2 linked regions of the Paraburkholderia bryophila genome follow. The protein of the gene in region 1 interacts with the protein of each later gene in a pairwise test. Links are inferred from orthologs where the notes say so. Each region holds a gene or a part of one and is shown on either strand. Other genes may lie near its edges.

Evidence for each region.
Region 2: the proteins of GGD40_RS13050 (region 1) and GGD40_RS03960 interact in binary tests that used the Escherichia coli proteins (3 or more experiments, as listed by UniProt). The link is inferred for Paraburkholderia bryophila from one-to-one orthologs.

Annotation. Positions count from the first base shown.
Region 1 is NZ_JACCAS010000001.1:2,947,849-2,954,153, forward strand. Bases 1,720-4,689 are described here. They hold GGD40_RS13050 (UvrD-helicase domain-containing protein), read left to right. Parts: upstream 1,720-2,144; coding sequence 2,145-4,235; downstream 4,236-4,689. Other genes in these bases: GGD40_RS13045 (oxidoreductase), read right to left, coding at 1,720-1,772; GGD40_RS13055 (hypothetical protein), read left to right, coding at 4,408-4,689. Outside these bases: GGD40_RS13040 (hypothetical protein), read right to left, coding at 165-515; more of GGD40_RS13045, read right to left, coding at 723-1,719; more of GGD40_RS13055, read left to right, coding at 4,690-4,989; GGD40_RS13060 (c-type cytochrome), read right to left, coding at 5,077-5,985. UniProt on the Escherichia coli protein: Rep helicase is a single-stranded (ss)DNA-dependent ATPase involved in DNA replication; it can initiate unwinding at a nick in the DNA. It binds to ssDNA and acts in a progressive fashion along the DNA in the 3' to 5' direction.
Region 2 is NZ_JACCAS010000001.1:916,037-922,335, reverse strand. The notes cover bases 1,793-4,756. They hold GGD40_RS03960 (replicative DNA helicase), read left to right. Parts: upstream 1,793-2,562; coding sequence 2,563-3,951; downstream 3,952-4,756. Other genes in these bases: GGD40_RS03955 (DUF47 domain-containing protein), read left to right, coding at 4,159-4,756; rplI (50S ribosomal protein L9), read left to right, coding at 1,976-2,428; rpsR (30S ribosomal protein S18), read left to right, coding at 1,793-1,948. Outside these bases: GGD40_RS03985 (zf-HC2 domain-containing protein), read left to right, coding at 1-786; rpsF (30S ribosomal protein S6), read left to right, coding at 943-1,317; priB (primosomal replication protein N), read left to right, coding at 1,371-1,670; more of rpsR, read left to right, coding at 1,673-1,792; more of GGD40_RS03955, read left to right, coding at 4,757-4,785; GGD40_RS03950 (inorganic phosphate transporter), read left to right, coding at 4,785-5,795; GGD40_RS03945 (SDR family NAD(P)-dependent oxidoreductase), read right to left, coding at 5,860-6,299. UniProt on the Escherichia coli protein: The main replicative DNA helicase, it participates in initiation and elongation during chromosome replication. Travels ahead of the DNA replisome, separating dsDNA into templates for DNA synthesis.

The sequences.
Region 1 (6,305 bases):
GCTCTCCCGACGCGTGCGGCGAATGTACGCGACGCCCCCGAGCTTGTCAAATAAAGGCGCGCGAGCGGCGCGGGGATTGGCGCAGCGCGATTGCGCCTGTCAAAAAAAAGCGCGGGACGTGATGCCCGCGCTTCTTTTGTACCGCATGACCTGAACTGGCGCGATTATTCGCCGATGGCGTGTGCCGCGTTGTCCAGTTCCTGGTTCAGCACGCGCTGTTCGTCGCCGGACAGCCCGCCGCCGTGTTGCGCCGCCATGTCGTGCGATTCCTGACGGATCACGTCGAGGCGGTGATGCAGCGCGCCGCCTTGCGGGGGCGGGTAGTAGCCTTGGTTGACGTGAGCGTCGATGCGGCGGCTCAGGTTGTCGATACGGCCGTCGACCTGATGCAGGCGCTCATACGCGATCTGCTGCGGGTTAGGGCGCGGGGCCGGCGCCGGTTGGGGTGCCACCACGCAAGCGGCGAGCGAACTGAGCAAAGCGCATGCTGCTACTGCGCGAATGATACGGGGCATGGACTCTCCGGAAGTCGTTGTCGTTTTCTGGTGCTACCCGGGTAGCAACGGATAAGACGGCGTTCGCGCTGACCGGAGAGGGGCGCTTATTTGTAACGTTATGTTCCTTTCGGGCTTGTCAGTTTCAGGCGGCGCGGCGACGCTGGTGAACCGGGTTTTGGGTACACAGACCGTCGCCGGACGTCGGCCAACCCGCCGGCCAACCCCTTAGCGAATCCGCTCGAACGGCAAACGGACGCCTTCCTCCGAACTGCGCGCAGCCAGTTCGATAATCGTCATGACGTCGACGGCTTCCTGAGCGCTGACCGGGAATTTCACGCCGTTCTGGATCGCATCGGCGAGGGCAATGTAGAAGCCGGCGTAATCGCCGTTAAGCGTCGGCAGTTCCTGTTCCACTTCCTGATCGCCTTCCAGCACGCGCAGCACGCCCGCTGTATTGCCGGCGGCGAAGCCCTCGTCGCCGGGGCGCAGACCGGCCTTCAACTGATCTTCCTGGGTGTCGAGCCCGTATTTCACGTAGCTCCCGCGCGTGCCGTGGATCGCGAACCGCGGCGCGAGCAGCATGGTGAGCGCGCTGGCGTGCAGCACGACCTCGAATTCGCCATAGCCGAGTTGAATGTGCACGTAGTCCGGCGCGCTGGCTTCGTCGCGATGCGTGCGCACGGTCGCCGATACGGTCTGCGGCGCGCCGAATAACGCGAGCGCCTGGTCGATCAGATGCGGCCCAAGGTCGAACAGCAGGCCGCCGCCGCGCGACGCCTCTTCGCGCCAGCGTTGCCGCACTTCCGGACGAAAGCGGTCGAAATGCGATTCGAATTGCGTGACGCGCCCCAAGGTCCCGGCGGCGAGCAGGTCGCGCACGGTCATGAAATCGCCGTCCCAGCGGCGGTTATGGAACGGCACGAACCGCTTGCCGCGGGCCAGCGCGATGTTGGCGAGCGTATGCGCGTCGGCGGCGGTGAGCGTGACCGGCTTGTCGACCACCACGTGTTTGCCGGCTTCCAGCGTGCGGCGCGCGAGGTCGAAGTGCGTGTCGTTGGGCGTCGCGATCACGACGCAGTCGATTTCCTCGAGCGCGAGCAACGCGTCGAGATCGGCCACCACTTTCGCGTGCGGATAGTCGGCGAGCGCCTGCTCCGGCCGGCCCGTCGCAATCGCCGCGACGCTCGCGCGCCCGCAGTGGTCGATCACCGGCGCATGAAAGGTGGCGCCAGCAAAACCGTAACCCATCAATCCAATCTTCAGCGATGCGGACATGCGTGTCTTCCTGCAAAAACGGCGCGCCGCCTGGCCACCGCGGCGTCGGCGCGCAACGCTGTAATTGTGGCATGTTCGGGCGGCGGCCCGCGGGCGTGGCAGTCACGGATTGTCCGGCGTGCCTGTCAGGCGAAGTCAGCCGGCACTGCGGCACGGAAGGTCGACTAGCGTCGTCGTCCGTCATATTCATCCGTGTTAACATCGCTCCTCTCGCGCGAACCCAAGCGGGCCGGAACACCCGCGCGGCGCGCAGGGCACCCGTACCAGCCGCCGGTGCCACGCAGCATGATCTTGGGCCTCCAGACCGCCGGCCGGCAATGCCGGGCCGCCGCGTCTTCCGCCGCCTTCAACCGCATTACCCATCCACACACGATGTCCGCAGGCCTGAACCCCGCCCAGAATGAAGCGGTCCGTTATCTTGACGGCCCGTGTCTCGTGCTCGCCGGCGCCGGCAGCGGCAAGACGCGCGTGATCACGCAGAAAATTGCGCACCTGATCGAGGCCAAGGGCTTCGAGCCGCGCCACATCGCCGCCGTCACATTCACCAACAAGGCCGCGCTGGAAATGCGCGAGCGCGTGGGCAAGCTGCTCGAAGGCAAAACGCTCACCACGCCCGGCAAGGAAGGCCGCAAAGTGCCCGTCAATCAGTTGACGGTCTGCACCTTCCACTCGCTCGGCGTGCAGATTCTGCGGCAGGAAGCGGAACACGTCGGACTAAAGCCGCAGTTCTCGATCATGGATTCGGACGATTGCTTCGGGATGATCCAGGAGCAGGTGGGGTCCACGGACAAGGGTTTCATCCGCAAGATCCAGTCGATCATCTCGCTGTGGAAAAACGGCATGATCATGCCGGAACAGGCGATGGCGATCGCCGCGAACGAAGACGAGCATCAGGCCGCGATCGTTTACCGCAATTACGTGGCGACGCTGCACGCGTATCAGGCAGTCGATTTCGACGATTTGATCCGCCTGCCCGCCGAGCTCTTCGAGAAAAACGAGCCGGTGCGCGACCGCTGGCAAAACAAGCTGCGCTATCTGCTGATCGACGAGTATCAGGACACCAACGCGTGCCAGTACGAACTGGTGAAGCAGCTGGCCGGCAAGCGCGCGGCTTTCACCGCAGTGGGCGACGACGATCAGGCGATCTACGGCTGGCGCGGCGCGACGCTCGAAAATCTCGGCCAGCTCAGCAAGGATTTTCCGAAGCTGCACCTGATCAAGCTCGAGCAGAACTATCGTTCGACGGTGCGCATTCTGACCGCCGCGAACAACGTGATTGCGAATAACCCGAAGCTGTTCGAAAAGAAACTGTGGTCCGAACACGGCATGGGCGACACGATCACCGTCACGCCGTGCAATGACGAAGAACACGAAGCCGAGTCCGTGGTGTTCCGGCTGTCCGCGCACAAGTTCGAGCGCCGCGCGAATTTCCGCGACTATGCGATTCTGTATCGCGGCAATTTCCAGGCGCGCATCTTTGAACAGGTGCTGCGTCGGGAACGGATTCCGTATGTGCTGTCGGGTGGGCAGTCGTTTTTCGACAAGGCCGAGATCAAGGACATCTGCGCGTATCTGCGCCTGATCGCCAACGCGAACGACGACCCCGCGTTCATCCGCGCGATCACGACGCCGCGTCGCGGCGTCGGCAATACGACGCTCGAAGCGCTCGGTTCGTTCGCGGGTCAGGCGAAGGTGTCGCTGTTCGAGGCGGTGTATATGGGCGGCATCGAAGCGCGCCTGTCGCCGCGCCAGATCGAACCGATGCGCGTGTTCTGCGACTTCATGCAGCGCCTCACCGATCGCGCGGAGAAAGACGCCGCCGGCCCGCTGCTCGATGAACTGATGGACGCGATCCACTACGAGGCCTATCTGTACGACGCGTTCGACGAACGTCAGGCGCAGTCCAAGTGGCAGAACGTGCTGGAGTTCATGGAATGGCTAAAACGCAAGGGCACCAAGGCCGAGCCGGAAGGCGCCGCGAATAGCGAGGCAACCGGCTACGACACCGCCGACGGTCTCGGCGACACCGGCAAGAACCTGCTTGGCCTGATTCAGACGGTCGCGCTGATGTCGATGCTCGAAGGCCGCGAGGAAGATCCCGACGCGGTGCGGTTGTCGACGGTGCATGCGTCGAAAGGGCTGGAGTACCCGCACGTGTTTCTGGTGGGCGTCGAGGAAGGCATCATGCCGCACCGCGGCGGCCCCGACGACGAGCCGATCGACGACGCGCGCATCGAGGAAGAACGCCGCTTGATGTACGTCGCGATTACGCGTGCGCAGCGCAGTCTGCATCTGAACTGGTGCAAGAAGCGCAAGCGCGCGAGAGAGACGGTGGTGTGCGAGCCGTCGCGTTTCATTCCCGAGATGCTGCTCGATGATGCGCCGCCGCCTACGGCGGATGAGGCGCCGATGTCGCCGAAAGACCGGCTGGCGAGTTTGAAGGCGCTGTTGCAGAAGCCTTGAGCGGGCTGGGGTCGTGCCTTGCCTTACCGTATCGTGTCGCGCCGCTGCGTGGTGCGCAAAACCCCGCGAGCGACAGGTGCTTCGGTGGTTTGGCGGCGCGCTCGCGCTAGAGTGACGCGGCTCGTCGACGGTGAAAGTCGGCGGGCATCGCCGTTCACTGGAGACCGCCCGCATGACCTCGCTGCCGCTTGCACCTTATCGTCGCGCGCTTGAAACCTACATCGACGCGAAAGACAACACGCGGGCCGAACGCATCGCCGAGGCCTTCGCTGCCGACGCCGTGCTCACCATGTCGCTTGCGACGTCGAATATCGCGTTTCCGGCGCGCACCGTCGGCGCCGATGCCATCGCCAAAACGCTCGTTACCGATTTCGGCGCCCAATACACGCGGTGCAGGACCTATTACGTCTGCGATGCGCTCGCCGTGCAAGACGGCGTGATCGATGCGTTGCCCTGGCTGGTGGTGATGCGCGAACCGGCGACGGGCGCATTGCGCGTCGGCCACGGCGTGTATCGGTGGACGTTCGACGAAACACCGGTCGTCACGGGCTTTCATATTCATATCGCCCGCATGGACGTCGTGCCCGATGCCGACGGCGCTTTGCTCGACGCGCTGCAAGCGGGGCTGGCGTATCCGTGGCTTACGCCTGCTGCTTTGCATGAGCATCTCGCCGCGCTGGCTCGCGACACACCGGCGTTGGCGTTTGTCGATGCATTCAGCCGGCCGGCGATTGCACCGAGCCACGACGAATAAGCAAAAATCCCTGCCTCACGTTGCCGTGAGACAGGGATTTTTCGTTACGCGGCTAGGGCCGCGAGTAGTCGATGCCCGTCGAGCCGGTTACTTCACCGCGCTGACCATGTAATCGACGGCGGCCTTTACGTCTGCGTCCGAAGCGTTCGATCCGCCCTTCGGCGGCATCGCGCCCTTGCCATGCAGCGCGTAGTTATAGACCGTGTCCATGGAATCTTTCAGGCGCGGCGCCCAGGCGTCCTTGTCGCCGAACTTCGGTGCGTTCAGCACGCCGGCCGCGTGACAGGCCTGGCAGACCTGCGTGTACAAGGCCTTGCCCGCTTGCGAAGCATCTGCGCTTTGGGCACCGGCTGCCGGCGCGGCGGCTTGCGGCACGCTCGCCATGGCGGCCATGGCTGCGGCTGCTTGGGCCGCGCCTGCGTCGGAAGCGCCGCCCGGCGCGGCTGCTGCCGCTGCCGTTGCGCCAGAAGCTGCTGTCGCCGGCGCACCCGCTGCCGGTTGTGCCGGTTCAGGGAAGCTCGCGCCGGAATTGTTCGCCATGTAGACCACGGCGCGCGCAATTTCGAAGTCGCTGTAGTCGTCGGGGCTGGTGCCGCCGCGCGGCGGCATCGCGCCTTTACCGGCGAGCGCCGTGTGCCACAGCGTGTCGAAGCCTTGCGAAATGCGCGGGGCCCAGTCGGCGGCATTGGTGAATTTCGGCGCGCCTGCCGCACCCGACGCGTGACACGCGGAGCAAACGGCCTTGTAGACTTCTTCGCCCGTCTTGTAGACGCGCGGCGCATTGGCGTCGCGAATGTCGACCTGCGCGAACGGCTTGATGCGCGCGGTGACTTCGGCTTCGGAGAGAGAGTCGGTGCCGGCGCCGGTGCGTGTCGAATTATCGACGTACGCGACCAGCAGAACGATGATGACGATCGGAACAGCAAAGCTGGCGATGATCGCGGCAATGAGCTGTCCTGGGGTTTTGATCGGGGCTTCGTGTGGTGCTTCGCTCATGCTTGTCTCGTCTCCGTGGGTATGTGAGCGGTACAGCGTGACGGCAACTTCTTGTTCTATATCAGCCAGGGACGATTATAGACGCAAGCTTTCGACGGCGGCGAGGGGCGCGGCGCGGTGTTCAGCAGGCGTTTACCCGCATCGATGAGGGCGAGCCGAGCGCGTCCGACGGGGCTATCGAGGCCGCCCGGTGGACGCTTGGGCCGAAACCGGGTATTCTCTCGGTCTCGCTTTGGCGTCGCTTCCGCTCTGGTTGCCGCGCTTTTGTGTTGAAGCGCCCGTAGCTCAATGGATAGAGTACTGCCCTCCGAAGGCAGGGG
Region 2 (6,299 bases), 2.0 Mb from region 1 along the record:
GCAACCGAACGGCCGGGAGCCGCGATCGAAGGGCCGGCCACCGCGGCAGACGATCCACGGGCAACGGGCCCGCAACCGGACAGCGCGATGGACGCCGCCAGGGCGCCATCACGTCCGCGCCGTCGGCGGGGCTGGCTGGATGGCTGGCGTTTGCCGTCCGGTGGCTTCGGCCAGCCGATCGGCATGGGTGGCGCGGGCGGTGGGAGCGGCGCGTCCCGGTTGCTCGCGCCGGGCTGGCTCGCCGCGCTGGCCATCGCGTTGTGCGCTGGCGCAGCGGTGGTGACCCTGAACCTGAGCCGTCCCGCCGACCTCTCGCCATTCGCCGATGAGCTGGTGGAAAGCCATGTGCGCGCGCAGGTTTCCGGCCGCGACATCGACGTGATTTCGACCGACAAGCACACGGTCAAACCGTGGTTCAACGGTCGGCTGGACTATTCGCCGCCGGTCGAAGACCTCGCGGCGAGCGGCTTTCCGCTGGAGGGCGGGCGGCTGGATTACCTCGCGCATCAGCGGGTGGGTGTGCTGGTGTACCACTACCGCAAGCATGTGATCGACGTGTACGTCTTTCCGCAAGCAGGTTCCGGCGGCACGGGCCACAACACGGAAGGCGCAGCGCCCACGGCCCCCGCGACGCTCGAGCGCGAAGGCTACTCGATCGCCCACTGGAGCGCGGCGGGCATGACCTGGTGGGCGATCACGGACGCCGCGCCGGATGCATTGACCGGTCTGGAAGCGGCGCTGAAGGCGCGTCTGCAGTCGGGCAGCGAACGCTCGGAGGGCAGTTGAGTACTAAACCCTTGAAAACACACCCGATTCGGGCCGCGGATTAACGGGATATCTTGCAACCCGGCCCCATTCGGGTTACACTCTTTGGCTTCTCACTTGCCACACCGGTTCGACGCCCGGGTGGCTTAAATCCATAAGTCAGCACAAGGAGTGAATATGCGTCATTACGAAATCGTCTTTATCGTGCACCCGGATCAAAGCGAGCAAGTGCCCGCAATGATCGAGCGTTACAAGTCCACGATCACCTCGCACGGTGGCCAGATCCACCGTATCGAAGACTGGGGCCGTCGCCAACTGGCCTACATGATCGAGAAACTCGCTAAGGCTCACTACGTCTGCATGAACATCGAATGCGACCAAACCACGCTCGACGAGCTGGAACACGCATTCAAGTTCAACGACGCTGTTCTGCGTCACCTGATCGTCAAGCTGAAGAAGGCCGAAACCGGCCCGTCGCCGATGATGAAGGAAGTGCAGCGCGAAGAAGCCAAGAAGTCGGCTGCTACGCAACCGTCTGAAGCGCAGGCTTAAGACACACTATTTAAGCTACCAGAGACTCCAGCGTCGCTTTTGCCCAAGGCTCCATGAATCGGCTGCAACTCACGGCCAGCGTCGTCGAACGCGAACCGGTGCGGTACACCCCCGCCGGCGTTCCGATTGCAGGTTGCACGTTGCACCACCGCACGGAAGTCGTCGAAGCCGGTATTACCCGGCAAGTCGAACTGACCATGCAGGCGGTAGCGGCAGGCGAGGCGAGCGGTAAGCTCGAAAGCTGTCAGATGGGCGTGGAAACGCTCTTCACCGGCTTTCTGGCGAAAAAGCACCGCAACGCAAGAACTCTGGTATTTCACATCACAGCATTGCAGGACATTGGAAAGGACTGAACATGCCCCGCCCGACTGGTAAGAAATTCGACAAGCGTCGTCAGCAACAAAATCCGCTCTTCAAGCGCAAGAAGTTCTGCCGTTTCACGGCCGCTAATGTCGATCACATCGACTACAAGGACCTCGACACGCTGAAGGACTTCATCGGCGAAAACGGCAAGATCACGCCGGCGCGTCTCACGGGTACGAAGTCGCATTATCAACGCCAGCTGGATACGGCAATCAAGCGCGCACGTTTCCTCGCGCTGGTGCCGTACACCGACCAGCACAAGGCCTAACCCGACGACGCGATAAGGAGCATCCGAATGCAAATCATTCTTCTGGAAAAAGTCGTCAATCTGGGTAACCTGGGCGACATCGTGAAGGTCAAGGACGGTTACGCACGTAACTTCCTGATCCCGAAAAAGCAAGCTCGCCGTGCAACGAAGGAAGCTTTGGCTGAATTCGAAGTTCGCCGCGCTGAACTCGAAAAGATCGCCGCTGAAAAGCTGGCGGCTGCTACGGCTCAAGGCGAAAAGCTGGCAGGCTCGACGGTTCAGATCAACCAGAAGGCTGGCGTTGACGGCCGTCTGTTTGGTTCGGTGACGAACGCCGACATCGCTGACGCACTGGTCAAGCAAGGCTTCGCAGTGGAAAAGGCGCAAGTGCGTCTGCCGGAAGGCCCGCTGAAGCTGGTTGGCGAACACGCAGTTCAAGTTTCGCTGCACACCGACGTTCTCGTCGATGTGACGGTGGCTGTGATCGGCGAACACGTCTAAGCATCAAAGTCGTATTGGCCAGGAAGTTGCTGGCAAAAGGCAGGGGCCGGGTGACCGGCCCCTGCCTTTTTTTGTGCCTGGTTTTTAGCTTTTCCCCTCGCCGTCGCTGCCCGATTACCCGATAATTCCTCTCCATGAACGCACCGTCCAAAGATCCCCAAATCGAGTCGCTGAAGGTCCCGCCGCATTCGATCGAGGCCGAGCAATCGGTGCTGGGCGGCCTGCTGCTCGATAACGCGGCGTGGGACCGCATCGCCGACTTCCTGTCGCAGAGCGATTTTTACCGCTACGACCACCGCCTCATCTTCGAACACATCGGCAAGCTGATCGCGGCCACGCGGCCGGCCGACGTGATCACGGTGTACGAGGCGCTCGGCACGTCGGGCAAGGCGGAAGAAGTCGGCGGCCTCGCTTACCTGAATGCCCTCGCACAGAACACGCCGAGCGCGGCCAATATCCGCCGCTACGCGGAAATTGTGCGCGATCGCGCGGTGTTGCGCCGGTTGGTGTCCGTGGCCGACGAAATCTCGGCGGACGCGTTCAATCCGCAAGGTAAGGAAGTTCGCCAGTTGCTGGACGAGGCGGAATCGAAGGTGTTTTCGATTGCCGAAGACGGTGCGCGTGGCACGCAAGGCTTCCTCGAAATCGGGCCGCTGCTGACTCAAGTGGTCGAGCGGATCGACACGCTGTACCACAGCGCCAATCCGAGCGATGTGACCGGCACGCCGACCGGGTTCGTCGATCTGGACCGCATGACTTCGGGCATGCACGGCGGCGAATTGATCATCGTCGCGGGCCGTCCGTCGATGGGTAAAACGGCGTTTTCGATGAACGTCGGCGAATACGTGGCGGTCGAGTACGGCCTGCCGGTCGCGGTGTTTTCGATGGAAATGCCGGGTTCGCAACTGACCATGCGTATGCTCGGCTCCGTCGGCCGGCTGGATCAGCACCGCATGCGTACCGGCCGTCTGACCGACGAGGATTGGCCGAAGCTCACGCACGCCGTGCAGAAAATGAGCGAGGCGCAGATTTTCATCGACGAAACCGGTGGTTTGAACCCGATGGAACTGCGTTCTCGCGCACGCCGGTTGTCGCGGCAGTGCGGCAAGCTCGGGCTGATCATCATCGACTATTTGCAGCTGATGAGCGGTTCGTCGTCGTCCGGTGAAAACCGCGCGACCGAAATTTCGGAAATCTCGCGTTCGCTGAAGAGTCTTGCCAAGGAACTCGACGTGCCGGTGATCGCGTTGTCCCAGCTCAACCGGGGTCTCGAACAGCGCCCGAACAAGCGGCCGATCATGTCCGACTTGCGCGAATCCGGCGCTATCGAGCAGGACGCGGACGTGATCCTGTTCATCTACCGCGACGAAGTTTACAACCCGGACAGTCCGGATAAGGGCACCGCGGAGATCATTATCGGCAAGCAGCGGAATGGTCCGATCGGTCCCGTTCGGCTCACGTTCCATGGTCAATTCACGAAGTTCGATAACTTTGCCGGCGCGCAGAATTTCTACAGCGATTGATCGGGCAGGCCGGTAAGCGGCGTCGGCAACACCCTCGTCAACGCCCGCGGAACCCCCGCTGAAAGCTCACGGGAAATCCGCCGAGAAGGGAAGCGCTAAGCGCAGCGCCTGTTGTAACGGCGCTTTCGAAAGTGTGATCAGGGACTCGGAACGGTACAATGTGGCGGTTTTATGTCAGCCATACCGTGACCAATTTTCGGGATCCCAATGTTCGGTCGATTCATGCCCACCGAGGGCAAGTTCTTTGAAATTTTCAATGCGCACGCAGCGTGCATCGTCTCAGCAAGCCGTGAGCTGGAACTGCTGATCGACAATCTGCAAGACGCCGAGACCCACAAGCAGAACGTGCAGAAAGCCGAAAAGGCTGCCGACAAGCTCACGCACGAAACCATCGACCTGCTGCACAAGACCTTCATCACGCCGCTCGATCGCGATGAAATCCACAAGCTGATCACCACGATGGACGACATCCTCGATCTGATGGAGGACGTCGCCACTGCCATTTCGCTGTACGACGTGCAGGCTGTGACCTCCGAGGCGAGCCAGTTGGCGCACATCTGCACGGCGACTTCCGAGCGCGTGCAATTCGCCGTCGGCCTGCTGTCGGACATGAAGCAGGCGAGCCAGATCCTCAAGGCCTGCGAGGACATCGACCGGCTGGAATCGGAAGCCGACCGCGTGCTGCGCTCGGCCATGTCGAAACTGTTCCGCGAAGAAGACAACGTCAAGACCCTGATCAAGCTGAAAGCAATTTACGAATTGCTCGAGACGATCACGGACAAGTGTGAGGACGTAGCGAACATCATCGAAGGCATCGTGCTGGAAAACGCATAATGCAATCGATACAACTCGCTATCTGGGTCGTTGCCGGCCTGGTGGCCGTCGCGCTGATTTTCGATTTCATGAACGGTTTTCACGACGCGGCGAATTCGATCGCGACCGTCGTGTCGACCGGCGTGCTGAAGCCGCAGCAGGCGGTGGCCTTTGCGGCGGCCTTCAACGTGATCGCGTACTTCGTGTTCCACCTGAAGGTGGCCGCGACCGTCGGCAAAGGCACGATCGACCCGCAGATCGTCGACCATTACGTGATTTTCGGCGCGCTGGTCGGTGCGATCGGCTGGAACATCATCACCTGGCATTACGGCATTCCGTCGAGCTCGTCGCATGCGTTGATCGGCGGACTGGTGGGTGCGGCGCTGGCCAAGTCGGGCTGGGGTTCGCTGAATCTCGACGGTCTGATGAAGACGGTCGCGTTCATCTTTATCTCGCCGCTGCTCGGCTTCGTACTCGGGTCGTTTTTCATGCTGGCGGTTTCGTGGATCTACTTCCGCACGCCGCCCAGCAAGGTCGATCGGCGCTTTCGGCGTTTGCAACTGGTGTCGGCGGGTTTGTATAGCCTCGGCCACGGCGGCAACGACGCGCAGAAAACCATCGGCATTATCTGGATGCTGCTGATCGCGACCGGGTATGCGTCCTCAATCGCGGATGCGCCGCCGCTGTGGGTGATCGGCGGTTGCTATCTGTCGATGGGTGTCGGCACGCTGTTCGGCGGCTGGCGGATCGTCCGCACGATGGGGCAGAAGATCACCAAGCTCAAGCCGGTCGGCGGGTTTTGCGCGGAGTCGGGTGGGGCGATCACGCTGTTTACCGCGTCGTGGCTCGGCATTCCGGTGTCCACCACGCATACGATCACCGGCGCGATCGTCGGTGTCGGCGCAACGCGGAAGCTGAGCGCGGTGCGTTGGGGTGTGGCTGGGAACATCGTCTGGGCGTGGATTCTGACGATTCCGGCCTCCGCTGCGCTCTCCGCGCTCGCCTGGTGGCTCGGCCACCGTTTGTTGTAAGGGCAGCGGGCGTTTCACGCGCGCCGCTCCTTCGGTAATTGACGCTCGAATAACAGCGCGTCGCTCAGATCAGCGGCGCGCTGCCTCCATCCATCGGGACAATCGCGCCCGTCACATAGCTCGCGCGGCGGCTCGCCAGAAACAGCGCGACGTCGGCGATTTCCTCCGGTTTGGCATAGCGACCGAGCGGCACCTTGGCTTGCCCTCGTGCGAGCGCTTCCGCGCTTTCGATGCCTTGCTGGGTCGCTTCCAGCTTGACCGCTTCTTCGACGCGCTCAGTCAGCGTCGCTCCCGGATTGATCGCGTTGATGCGGATGCCGTAGCGCGCGTAGTAGTGCGCCAGGCCGACGGTGGCGAGCATCAGCGCGGCATTCGCGGCGCCGCCCGCAATATGGATGTCGCTCGCGATTTTGCCGCCCATGCCGATGATATTCACGATCGTGCCCGGTTCGGCGCCGCTGTTGGCCTTCACGCGATCGGCCATGCGCCGCAGCACTTCCTGCT